4 regions of the Streptomyces sp. Root1310 genome follow, and region 1 is predicted to be linked to each of the others. Evidence: riboswitches for the same ligand, from Rfam matches in the RefSeq annotation. Region 1 holds a riboswitch; each other region holds the start of a gene.

Region 1 (2,192 bases):
TGCCGCCGTGTGACGACGAAGCCCTCCGCCTCCAGCGTGCGCAGCGCCTCTCGGACGGGGACGCGGGAAACGCCGTAGCGGCGGGCGAGGAGTTCCTCGGTGAGGCGGCTGCCGCGCTCGTAGACACCCGCGACGATGTCGTCCCGAATGGCCGTGCACACCGAGTGCGCCGGAATACGCATGACGGACCTCCGCCTTAATCCCCGTGAAACGTCGACGATTGACGTGTGTTCCGTGACTCTATTGCAATGAGCGGGGATTTCCGATGGCGGGCCGGAATCCAGGGATATTTTTTGGACAGCAGTGCCTCGAAAACGGCGAAAGCCCCGGCCGGGAGGGCCGGGGCAAGACGATCTGTCGCCGTGGGTCGTCAGACGTTCACGCCGTGGTTGCGGAGGTAGGCGACCGGGTCGATGTCCGAGCCGTACTCCGCGGTGGTGCGGGCCTCGAAGTGCAGATGCGCGCCGGTGACGTTGCCGGTGGCGCCGGACAGGGCGATCCGCTGGCCCGGGGTGACCTGCTGGCCCACCGACACCTCGATGGACGACAGGTGACCGTACTGGGTGTACGTCCCGTCGTTCATCTTGATGACGATCTGGTTGCCGTACGCCCCGCCCCAGCCGGCCTCGACGACGGTGCCCATGCCGACCGCGTGCACGGTGGTGCCGCTCGCCGCGTGGAAGTCGATGCCGGTGTGGCTGCCGGAGGACCACAGGGAGCTGCTGGCCTGGTAGCTGGTCGACACGTAGGAGCCGGTGATCGGCGAGACGAAGGTGTTGAGGCGCTTGCGCTCGGCCTCGCGGGCCGCACGCACGCGTGCCTCGCGCTCCTCCACGGCCTTCTTGGCGGCGGCCTGCCGGGCGGCCTCCTCGAAGGCCGCGTGCTTCTGCACGGCGACCTGGTCGTCGACCTGCTCCGCGACGGCCTCGGAGGCGGTGACGACGGGGATCAGCCCGGTCTGCTCGGGGCTGGGCTCGGCGGCGAGGGCCGGGGAGGCGGCGACGGTGGCCATCACGCCGGTGGTGGTGAGCGCCGCGACGCCCGCCGCGCGAGCGGTGGTCCGCTGCATCCGGCCGGGACGACGATGCTTGCCGGGCGCGCAGGTGAACGCCATGAAGTCGGGTGTGTCCTTTCCTTCCCTCTCGCCTACCGGGTTAGCTGACGGGTTCGGAGCAGGAAGGTCTCCTACGGACCCCCTCGCGTTCACGCGCGGGCGTCCGATTCACCCCAGGGACTTCACAAGTGGGTCCCCGGCTCCCCTGGCTCGCGCCGTACGGGGACTCGGCGATGACTGTCCGGTGCCGCGGCTGCGGCGCACTGCCTGACGAACAGTCCGGATGAAGCTAAGCGGCGCGGGTTTCAATCCTCAAACGGATCCCGGTTTTTGTAGCGCATCCCACAGGGCAGACGGGCAACCTCCGCATCAATTCGGACATACGGAGGCCCTGGTGACGCTCGGTCGACCAGGGCCCCCACACGCGCGTGCCGCCGCCTACTCCGCGGACACGGCCTTTGCCTACTCCGCGGGCACGACCTTCACTTCGCCGATGCCGAGGGCCTCGACCGGCTCCTTGATCTGGGCCGCGTCACCGACGAGGACGGTCACCAGGCGGTCCACCGGGAAGGCGTTCACGGCCGCCGCGGTGGCCTCCACCGTGCCGGTCGCGGCGAGCTGCTGGTACAGCGTGGCCTGGAAGTCGTCGGGCAGGTGCTGCTCGACCTGGTCCGCCAGCGTTCCGGCGACGGCCGCCGCGGTCTCGAACTTCAGCGGCGCCACACCGACCAGGTTCTGCACGGCGACGTCACGCTCGGCGTCGGTCAGCCCCTCGGCGGCGAGGGTGCGCAGCACCTTCCACAGGTCGTCCAGAGCGGGACCGGTGTTCGGGGTGTCGACGGAGCCGCTGATGGCGAGCATCGCGGCGCCCGAGCCGTCCGGGGCGGACCGCAGGACCTGCCCGAACGCGCGGACACCGTAGGTGTAGCCCTTCTCCTCGCGCAGGACGCGGTCCAGGCGGGAGGTGAGGGTGCCACCGAGGCAGTACGTGCCGAGCACCTGAGCGGGCCACACACGGTCGTGCCGGTCGGCGCCGATCCGGCCGATCAGCAGCTGCGTCTGGACGGCGCCGGGACGGTCCACGATGACGACCCGGCCGGCGTCGTCGGCGGTCACCGGCGGCACGGGCCGCGGCTGG
Region 2 (2,192 bases), on a different contig from region 1:
GCGTACGGGTCCCCGAACTGCGACGCGAGCACCACGAGCAGCGGCCGGAACCGCTTCCCGCCCGCGCGTACGAGGTGCTGGGCGGCCTCCGTGATGAACGGGACCGCGCTCTTGGTGGCCTCGAGCAAGCCTTCCTCGACAGCCGCCAATCCGGCCTGGACATCGGCTTCCAGAGCCTGGTCCCGCACGCTCAGCCCGAACGGCCCGACGACGGTCACGAGGGGTCTCCTGTCTGCTGGTGTCTACTGGCGATTACGCGGTTTGTCGATAGGTCTCTGCCATCACTCAAGTCAGCGTATCCGGTCACGTTTCGATCACCGATAGCCCCCACGTCCCGCGGGCTCGAATGGACTCGCCCGGGAGGCCCCCGCAGGCCAGGCGGTATCGGATCACGCCCGATATGTTTTTGATCAGCTCATATGAGCGGACATGGAGAGAGTTACCGGGAACCCGGGATTCATGTCCCGGACCGGGTCTCCCGTCGGGCCGACGGTCCCGCGCGCCCCTCTCCCCACGTGACGACGATCACGCATTCTCCTCACCCTTCCCCCGCGACGCGTCGGGCGCGAGGGGAGGCGATCCCCCTCCGCCCCCTCCACCACTCATCGCCGGTGCTTTAACGATGAGTTGGGACTAATGCCCGATTCGCCACTCTTGTGCAAGCTGGTGAGTTGGCTCACTCCCCACGAAGATCCGGCTCAGGTCCCCCCTTCACCGATTCTCCGCACCCCTCAAGCAAGTTGAAGCTTTGCACCCACAAAGGATCAAGCACCCCATAGGCCACAGACCAAGGTCAATAGGGGTGATCTGTGAATCCGGTACTTGTTTCGGACATGTGCTCTCGCATACGTTCCCGGCCTGTCGGGCGGAACGCCGAATCCTGCCGCCGCCCGCACACCCATCGATAACGCTCGGCAGGAGCGGGGGAACCAGGTAAGTCGCCGAAACGGATTTCCGGATGTCTTGGACACACAAGACGTTTCGGGCAGGCCGTACGGCTTGGGGTAAAGCCGCGACCGTCAGGACGCGACCGGGCAGCTCCCGCCCGAACCCGACAGCTCACCTCGCAGGCGCCGGAGAGGAAATTCGACATGCCCGCTGCCGCTCAGCCGCGCCGCAACCGTTTCATCCGCACGATCGCCGTCGCCGCCACCGGCGCGGCCGTGCTCGCTCTCCCCGTCCTCGGGGCGACCACCGCCTCCGCGGCGACCCCGGCCGTCTCCACGGCCACCAGCCTCGGCTACGCCAACAACCTCGACGGCTGGATCCGCGCCTCCCTCCAGGTCATGGGGCAGCACGGCATCCCGGGGACGTACAACGGCATCTACCGCAACGTCATCCGCGAGTCCTCCGGCAACCCCTACGCCATCAACCTCTGGGACTCCAACGCGGCCGCGGGCATCCCGTCCAAGGGGCTGCTGCAGGTCATCGACCCGACCTTCCGCGCCTACCACGTCAACGGCACGTCGTGGGACTCGTACGACCCGGTCGCGAACATCACCGCCGCCTGCAACTACGCGGCCGCGCGTTACGGCTCGATCGACAACGTGTTCGGCGCGTACTGACCGTCCCGCCGGCCGGTCACCGGCTGGCGGCCGCCGGGGCCCGGGGCTCGGCGGCCGCCGGCCCGGTAGCCAGTAGCCGCCAGCCGGTAGTCGCCAGCCGACAGGCGTTGGCAGGCGACCGGTGGCCGGTAGAGGTCGCCCGTAGCCCGTAGCCGGTAGCCGGTAGCCGGTAGCCGGTAGCCGGTTACGGAAACATTTGTTCGAGGACGACGGCCACGCCGTCGTCCTCGTTCGATGTCGTCACCTCGTCGGCCACCGCCTTGAGCTCGGGATGGGCGTTGGCCATGGCGACCCCCCGGGCCGCCCAGTCGAACATCGGGATGTCGTTGGGCATGTCCCCGAAGGCGACGGTGTCCTCGGGCCGCAGCCCCAGGCGTTCGGCGGCCAGGGCCAGCCCCGTCGCCTTGGTGATCCCGCAGGGCTGGAGTTCGACCGTGCCCGGCCCCGACATGGTGACCGTGGCCAGCGAGCCGACCACCGAGCGGGCCGTCGACGCCAACTCGTCGTCGGACAGCGTGGGATGGCGCAGCAGCACCTTGCTGATCGGCTCGCACCACAGGTCGTCGCGCCGGCCGACACGCAGGGCGGGCAGCGTCGGGTGCGGCATCCGGTAGCCCGGCTCGATGA
Region 3 (2,192 bases), on a different contig from region 1:
GACAGACAGACGGTACCTATTGTTTCCGCCCGGAACAAAGGGGGTGGCCGAGAAAAGCCGACAGGAAGTGACGAACGGGCAAAGAGAAACCCCGCTCCGGTGCGTACGGGGGAACACGCACCGGAGCGGGGAGCCCGTGGGGACGGGGGGAGACCCTCACGAGGTCTTCAGTGTGCCGACCTCGGATATGAGGGCGCTGTGGCTTCTCTGGGGGCCAGGTGTCACTTCGGATGCCGCGTCACACAGGCACGGTGTCACGGCAGGCGCGGTGTCACGGCAGGCCGCAGTGTCACTTCAGCCCGCGATGTCACTTCAGGTGGAGCTGCTGGCCCGGGTAGATCAGGTCGGCGTCGGTGACGATGTCCTTGTTCAGCTCGAACAGCTTCGCCCAGCCGCCCTTGACCTTGTGCTTCTCGGCGATGGAGCTGAGGGTGTCGCCCTTGACGACCTTGTACTCGCCGTCACCCTTCTTGACCTTCTTGCCGGTCGGGGTGGTGACCGTCTTGGAGGCGGCCGGGCGGTCGGTGGAGCGGGAGGAGCTCTGCTCGTCGGTCGAGCGGCTGCTGGTGCTGCCGCTGTTCGACGAACCGGAGGAGCCGGAGGAGCTGGACGAGCCGGAGCCCGAGGAGTCGGCGCTCGAGCCGTTGTAGGCGGCGCCGGACAGGCCGGTGCCGCAGACCGGCCAGGCACCCTTGCCCTGACCCGCGAGGACCTTCTCGCCGATCGCTATCTGCTGGGACTTGGAGGCCTGGTCGGCGGTGGAGGCGTAGGCGGTGCCGCCGTACGCGGCCCAGGTGGACGCCGAGAACTGGAGACCGCCGTAGTAACCGTTGCCGGTGTTGATGGACCAGTTGCCGCCGGCCTCGCACTGGGCGACCGCGTCCCACTCGGAGGCGGTGGCGGCGGAGGCGTTGCCGGCCGCCATCAGCGGGGCGGCGATGGCGACGCCGGTGACGCCGGCGAGCGTGGCGACGCGGGTGGCCTTGGACGGACGGCGGTGCTTGCCCTTACCGGAAAACAGCATGGTGGATCCCCTCACCGACGCCTGCGAGGTGAGCTGTCGGGTTCGGGCCGTGTGAGTTGCCCGGCCACTTCCTCGCCCTTCGGAGCGCTGCTCCGTGGGAGGTGTGGCTTCACCCCGAGCCGTTCCGGTCAACCGACCGGCGCGGCACTTACCTTGGGTCCCCCGCTCCTGCCTACGGCGCTTGCGCGACGACTGTTCCCGGTTCGCCGCTGGCAGGATTCGGCGTTGCGACGGCCGGGGCTCGGGTTGCCGAGCGGCCTCGACCGTAGACACGCGATCGGCGGAATTTCAAAGACGATCAGGGCTTCTGAGACTCATCCCACACTTTCACCAAACCGGACATTCGGCGCGAAGCGTGACGTGAACTCCCGCTGTTTTTCTTGGGCTTTGCGCCCTATTCCACCCCTGTGTCGAGGGTCTGACCGGCGGCGATGTTGCTCGGGTCGACGCCGATGAGGTCCTGGTTCTCGGCGTAGAGGGCGCGCCATCCGCCGTCGATACCAAGGGAGTCGGCGATGGACGCGAGGGAGTCGCCCTCCTGGACGACATAGGTGGCCGCGGCGTGCCGGCCGGCGGAGGCGGTGGTGGTGCCGTCCGCGCCGGTGTCGGTCGCGCTCTTGGTCGCGGCCTCGTCCGCGGTGGCGCCGCGGTGCTTGCCCGAGCCGAGGGAGCCCGTGTCGACGAGGCTCCAAGAACCTTCGTCCTGGACGTATTTGTCCGAGTCGTCCGCACCCGGGGTCGCCGTGGGCGAGCTGTCGCCCGTCGAGCCGTCGCTCCGGCCGCCGGAACCGCCGGACGTCCCGGAGTCCTCCGCTGCGGCGGAGGAAGAGGACGAAGGGGAGGAAGCGGACGCCGAAGGCGAACCGGAGGAATCAGCGGACGAGTCGGACGAGTCGGACGAGGAGTCCTCGTCGGACGACGAGCCCGAGGATCCGGACAACCCCCTGGACAGGTCGGACAATCCGGAGGACCCGGATGAGTCGGACGAGTCGTCCGCCACGCCGGTGTCCACGTTCAGCGCGCCGTTCTCCTGGGTGAGCCCGGAGGTCAGCCCGCAGGTGCCCCACGCGCCGATCCCCTCGGCCGCGAGCACCTTCTGCGCGACGGCGATCTGCTGGCTGCGACTGGCCAGGTCGGGGCTGGTCGCGTAGTCGAGGCCGCCGTTCGC
Region 4 (2,192 bases), on a different contig from region 1:
TCGTGGCGGCCGACGGCACGGAGCTGGCACGCGGTCACTCCCGCGAGGCCGGCGACCCGGTCGTGCATGCCGAGGAGGCCGCCCTCGCGAAGCTCGACCCCGCCGACCCCCGGCTGGCCGGCGCCACCGTCTACAGCAGTCTCGAACCGTGCGCGCGCCGCTCCTCCCGCCCGGCCCCCTGCGCCCGCCTCATCCTCGACGCCGGGGTGCGCAGGGTGGTCACGGCCTGGCGCGAGCCGGACACCTTCGTCACGGAGGCGGACGGAACCGGCCTGCTGACGGCCCGGGGCGTCGACGTCCTCGTGTTCCCGGAGTACGAGGAGCGGGCGAAGGAGCCGAACCGCCACCTCCTCTGAGGTCACCGGGGCCCCGCGAATCAACCGATGTGCTTTCTGCCCCGCCGATGGCGTACAGTTGTATTCATCGCCGCGGGGTGGAGCAGCTCGGTAGCTCGCTGGGCTCATAACCCAGAGGTCGCAGGTTCAAATCCTGTCCCCGCTACTGATTGACCGAAGGCCGGAATCCGAAAGGGTTCCGGCCTTCGGCGTTTCGTCGACCACTCCGACTACTTCGCCCCCTCCGACTGGTCCGACTGGTCCGGCAGCTCTGACAGCTCCGACGACTCCGACGGCTCTGACCCCTTCCTCACTCTTGGTGACCGGTCGACCGCCCTGCGCATAACAACTGGGTCACCATCAAAACCCGTGTGACTGACGAAGCGTTTCCGGGGCATGGCGAGGCGCGGCCAACTCGCCCGTTTTTCACCGCTGGTAGCCCAAAAGTCCAGGCCGGAAATGTTGTTGATCAAGAGGAACAGCTTGGAAACCCACCCCCGGGTCTATTAACGTTCGATAACGCAGCGCGGTCGTCCCAGCCGGCACCAGAGTCGGCTCCGTGCGGCATGTGCCGAATCCCGCAAGGGAACCGGGGAACCACCACCATGGGGTGAATCACGCGGAAGCCGTCGTGAACTCGCAGAGTCCACGACCGGTATACGCGCGTAGGAGACCTTCCCGCTCCGAACCCGTCAGCTAACCCGGTAGGCGACGGAAGGAAAGGAGTGCGCCCGCGTGGCGTCCAACCCGCCTGCCCCCGAGGCCCCGTACGTCCCCGGCCAGCGGTCCACCGAGACCTTCGGCTACGGCGACTACCGCACCGACGAGGGACCTTGGGAGGAGTGGAACCCCACCGCGGAGTCCACTCGCCCGGTACGCGGCAAGCACCGCGTCGCCAAGCAGCGCGGCGGCGGATTCGCCCGCAGCTCCACCGTTCTCGGCGTCGGCGTCATAGCCGCCGTCAGCGCGGGTGGGATGGCCAGCGCCAACACCGGCAAGGCCCCGGTCTCCATCTCGATGCCGGACCTGCCCAACGTGGGCTCGCTCATCACCGACGACGAGCCCGCCCCGGAAGCCGCCCCGGCCCTCGCCAGCTTCGGCTCCGAGGCCGCCGTGGACACCGAGGAGAGCGCCGCCGACGCCGGCGAGGCACTGCGCAGCCGGATCATGGCGCAGGCCGAGTCGCAGCAGTCCCAGGTCGAGGTCAAGGCCCTCGCCGCAGCGGCCAAGGCCGAGGCCGACGCCGCCGCCAAGGCCGAGAAGGAGGCGGAGGCCAAGGCCGCCGCCGCGAAGAAGAAGGCCGCCGAGGAAGCCGCCGCCAAGGCCGAGGCCGCGCGCCTCGCCGAGCTGGCCAAGCAGTACACGCTGCCGACCTCCTCGTACACCATCACCTCGACGTTCGGTCAGGCCGGTTCGCTCTGGTCCTCCGGCTACCACACGGGTCTCGACTTCGCTGCGCCGACGGGCACGCTCATCAAGGCCGTCCACAGCGGCACCATCACCGAGGCCGGCTGGGCCGGTTCCTACGGCTACCGCACCATCCTGACCCTGGACGACGGCACCGAGCTGTGGTTCTGCCACCAGTCGTCGATCAGCGTCAGCGTCGGCCAGAAGGTCGCCACCGGCGATGTGATCGGCCGGGTGGGCGCGACCGGGAACGTCACCGGGGCCCACCTCCACCTCGAGGTCCACCCCGGCGGCAGCGCCGACGGCATCGACCCGGCGGCCTGGCTGCGCGGCAAGGGCCTCAACCCCTGAGCCGTCCCTGCGGAGCCCCTGAGCCGTCCCTCCAGGAACCCTGAGTCTTTCGCTCGGCTTCCCCGAGCCGGTTCGTCCGGTCACCCTGATAGATCCTGA

Evidence for each region. Region 1 has a riboswitch for cyclic di-AMP ahead of ASD48_RS33830 (M23 family metallopeptidase). Riboswitches for the same ligand answer to the same signal wherever they lie in the genome.
Region 2: it holds a riboswitch for cyclic di-AMP, as region 1 does, so the genes downstream of both, ASD48_RS18865 (transglycosylase SLT domain-containing protein) here and ASD48_RS33830 (M23 family metallopeptidase) in region 1, are expected to answer to the same signal.
Region 3: it holds a riboswitch for cyclic di-AMP, as region 1 does, so the genes downstream of both, ASD48_RS07455 (transglycosylase family protein) here and ASD48_RS33830 (M23 family metallopeptidase) in region 1, are expected to answer to the same signal.
Region 4: it holds a riboswitch for cyclic di-AMP, as region 1 does, so the genes downstream of both, ASD48_RS38305 (M23 family metallopeptidase) here and ASD48_RS33830 (M23 family metallopeptidase) in region 1, are expected to answer to the same signal.

Annotation. Positions count from the first base shown of each region.
Region 1 is NZ_LMEQ01000032.1:128,539-130,730, reverse strand. It holds gene ASD48_RS33835 (GntR family transcriptional regulator) at 1-182, opposite strand, end outside; gene ASD48_RS33830 (M23 family metallopeptidase) at 371-1,114, opposite strand; cyclic di-AMP (ydaO/yuaA leader) riboswitch at 1,129-1,297, opposite strand; gene ASD48_RS33825 (pitrilysin family protein) at 1,517-2,192, opposite strand, start outside.
Region 2 is NZ_LMEQ01000012.1:165,088-167,279, reverse strand. It holds gene ASD48_RS18870 (polyprenyl synthetase family protein) at 1-218, opposite strand, end outside; cyclic di-AMP (ydaO/yuaA leader) riboswitch at 862-1,088, shown strand; gene ASD48_RS18865 (transglycosylase SLT domain-containing protein) at 1,092-1,565, shown strand; gene ASD48_RS18860 (HAD family hydrolase) at 1,750-2,192, opposite strand, start outside.
Region 3 is NZ_LMEQ01000001.1:1,731,466-1,733,657, forward strand. It holds gene ASD48_RS07455 (transglycosylase family protein) at 308-1,024, opposite strand; cyclic di-AMP (ydaO/yuaA leader) riboswitch at 1,028-1,214, opposite strand; gene ASD48_RS07460 (transglycosylase family protein) at 1,419-2,192, opposite strand, start outside.
Region 4 is NZ_LMEQ01000033.1:459,552-461,743, forward strand. It holds gene ASD48_RS38295 (dihydrofolate reductase family protein) at 1-356, shown strand, start outside; tRNA gene ASD48_RS38300 (tRNA-Met) at 428-501, shown strand; cyclic di-AMP (ydaO/yuaA leader) riboswitch at 895-1,063, shown strand; gene ASD48_RS38305 (M23 family metallopeptidase) at 1,071-2,093, shown strand.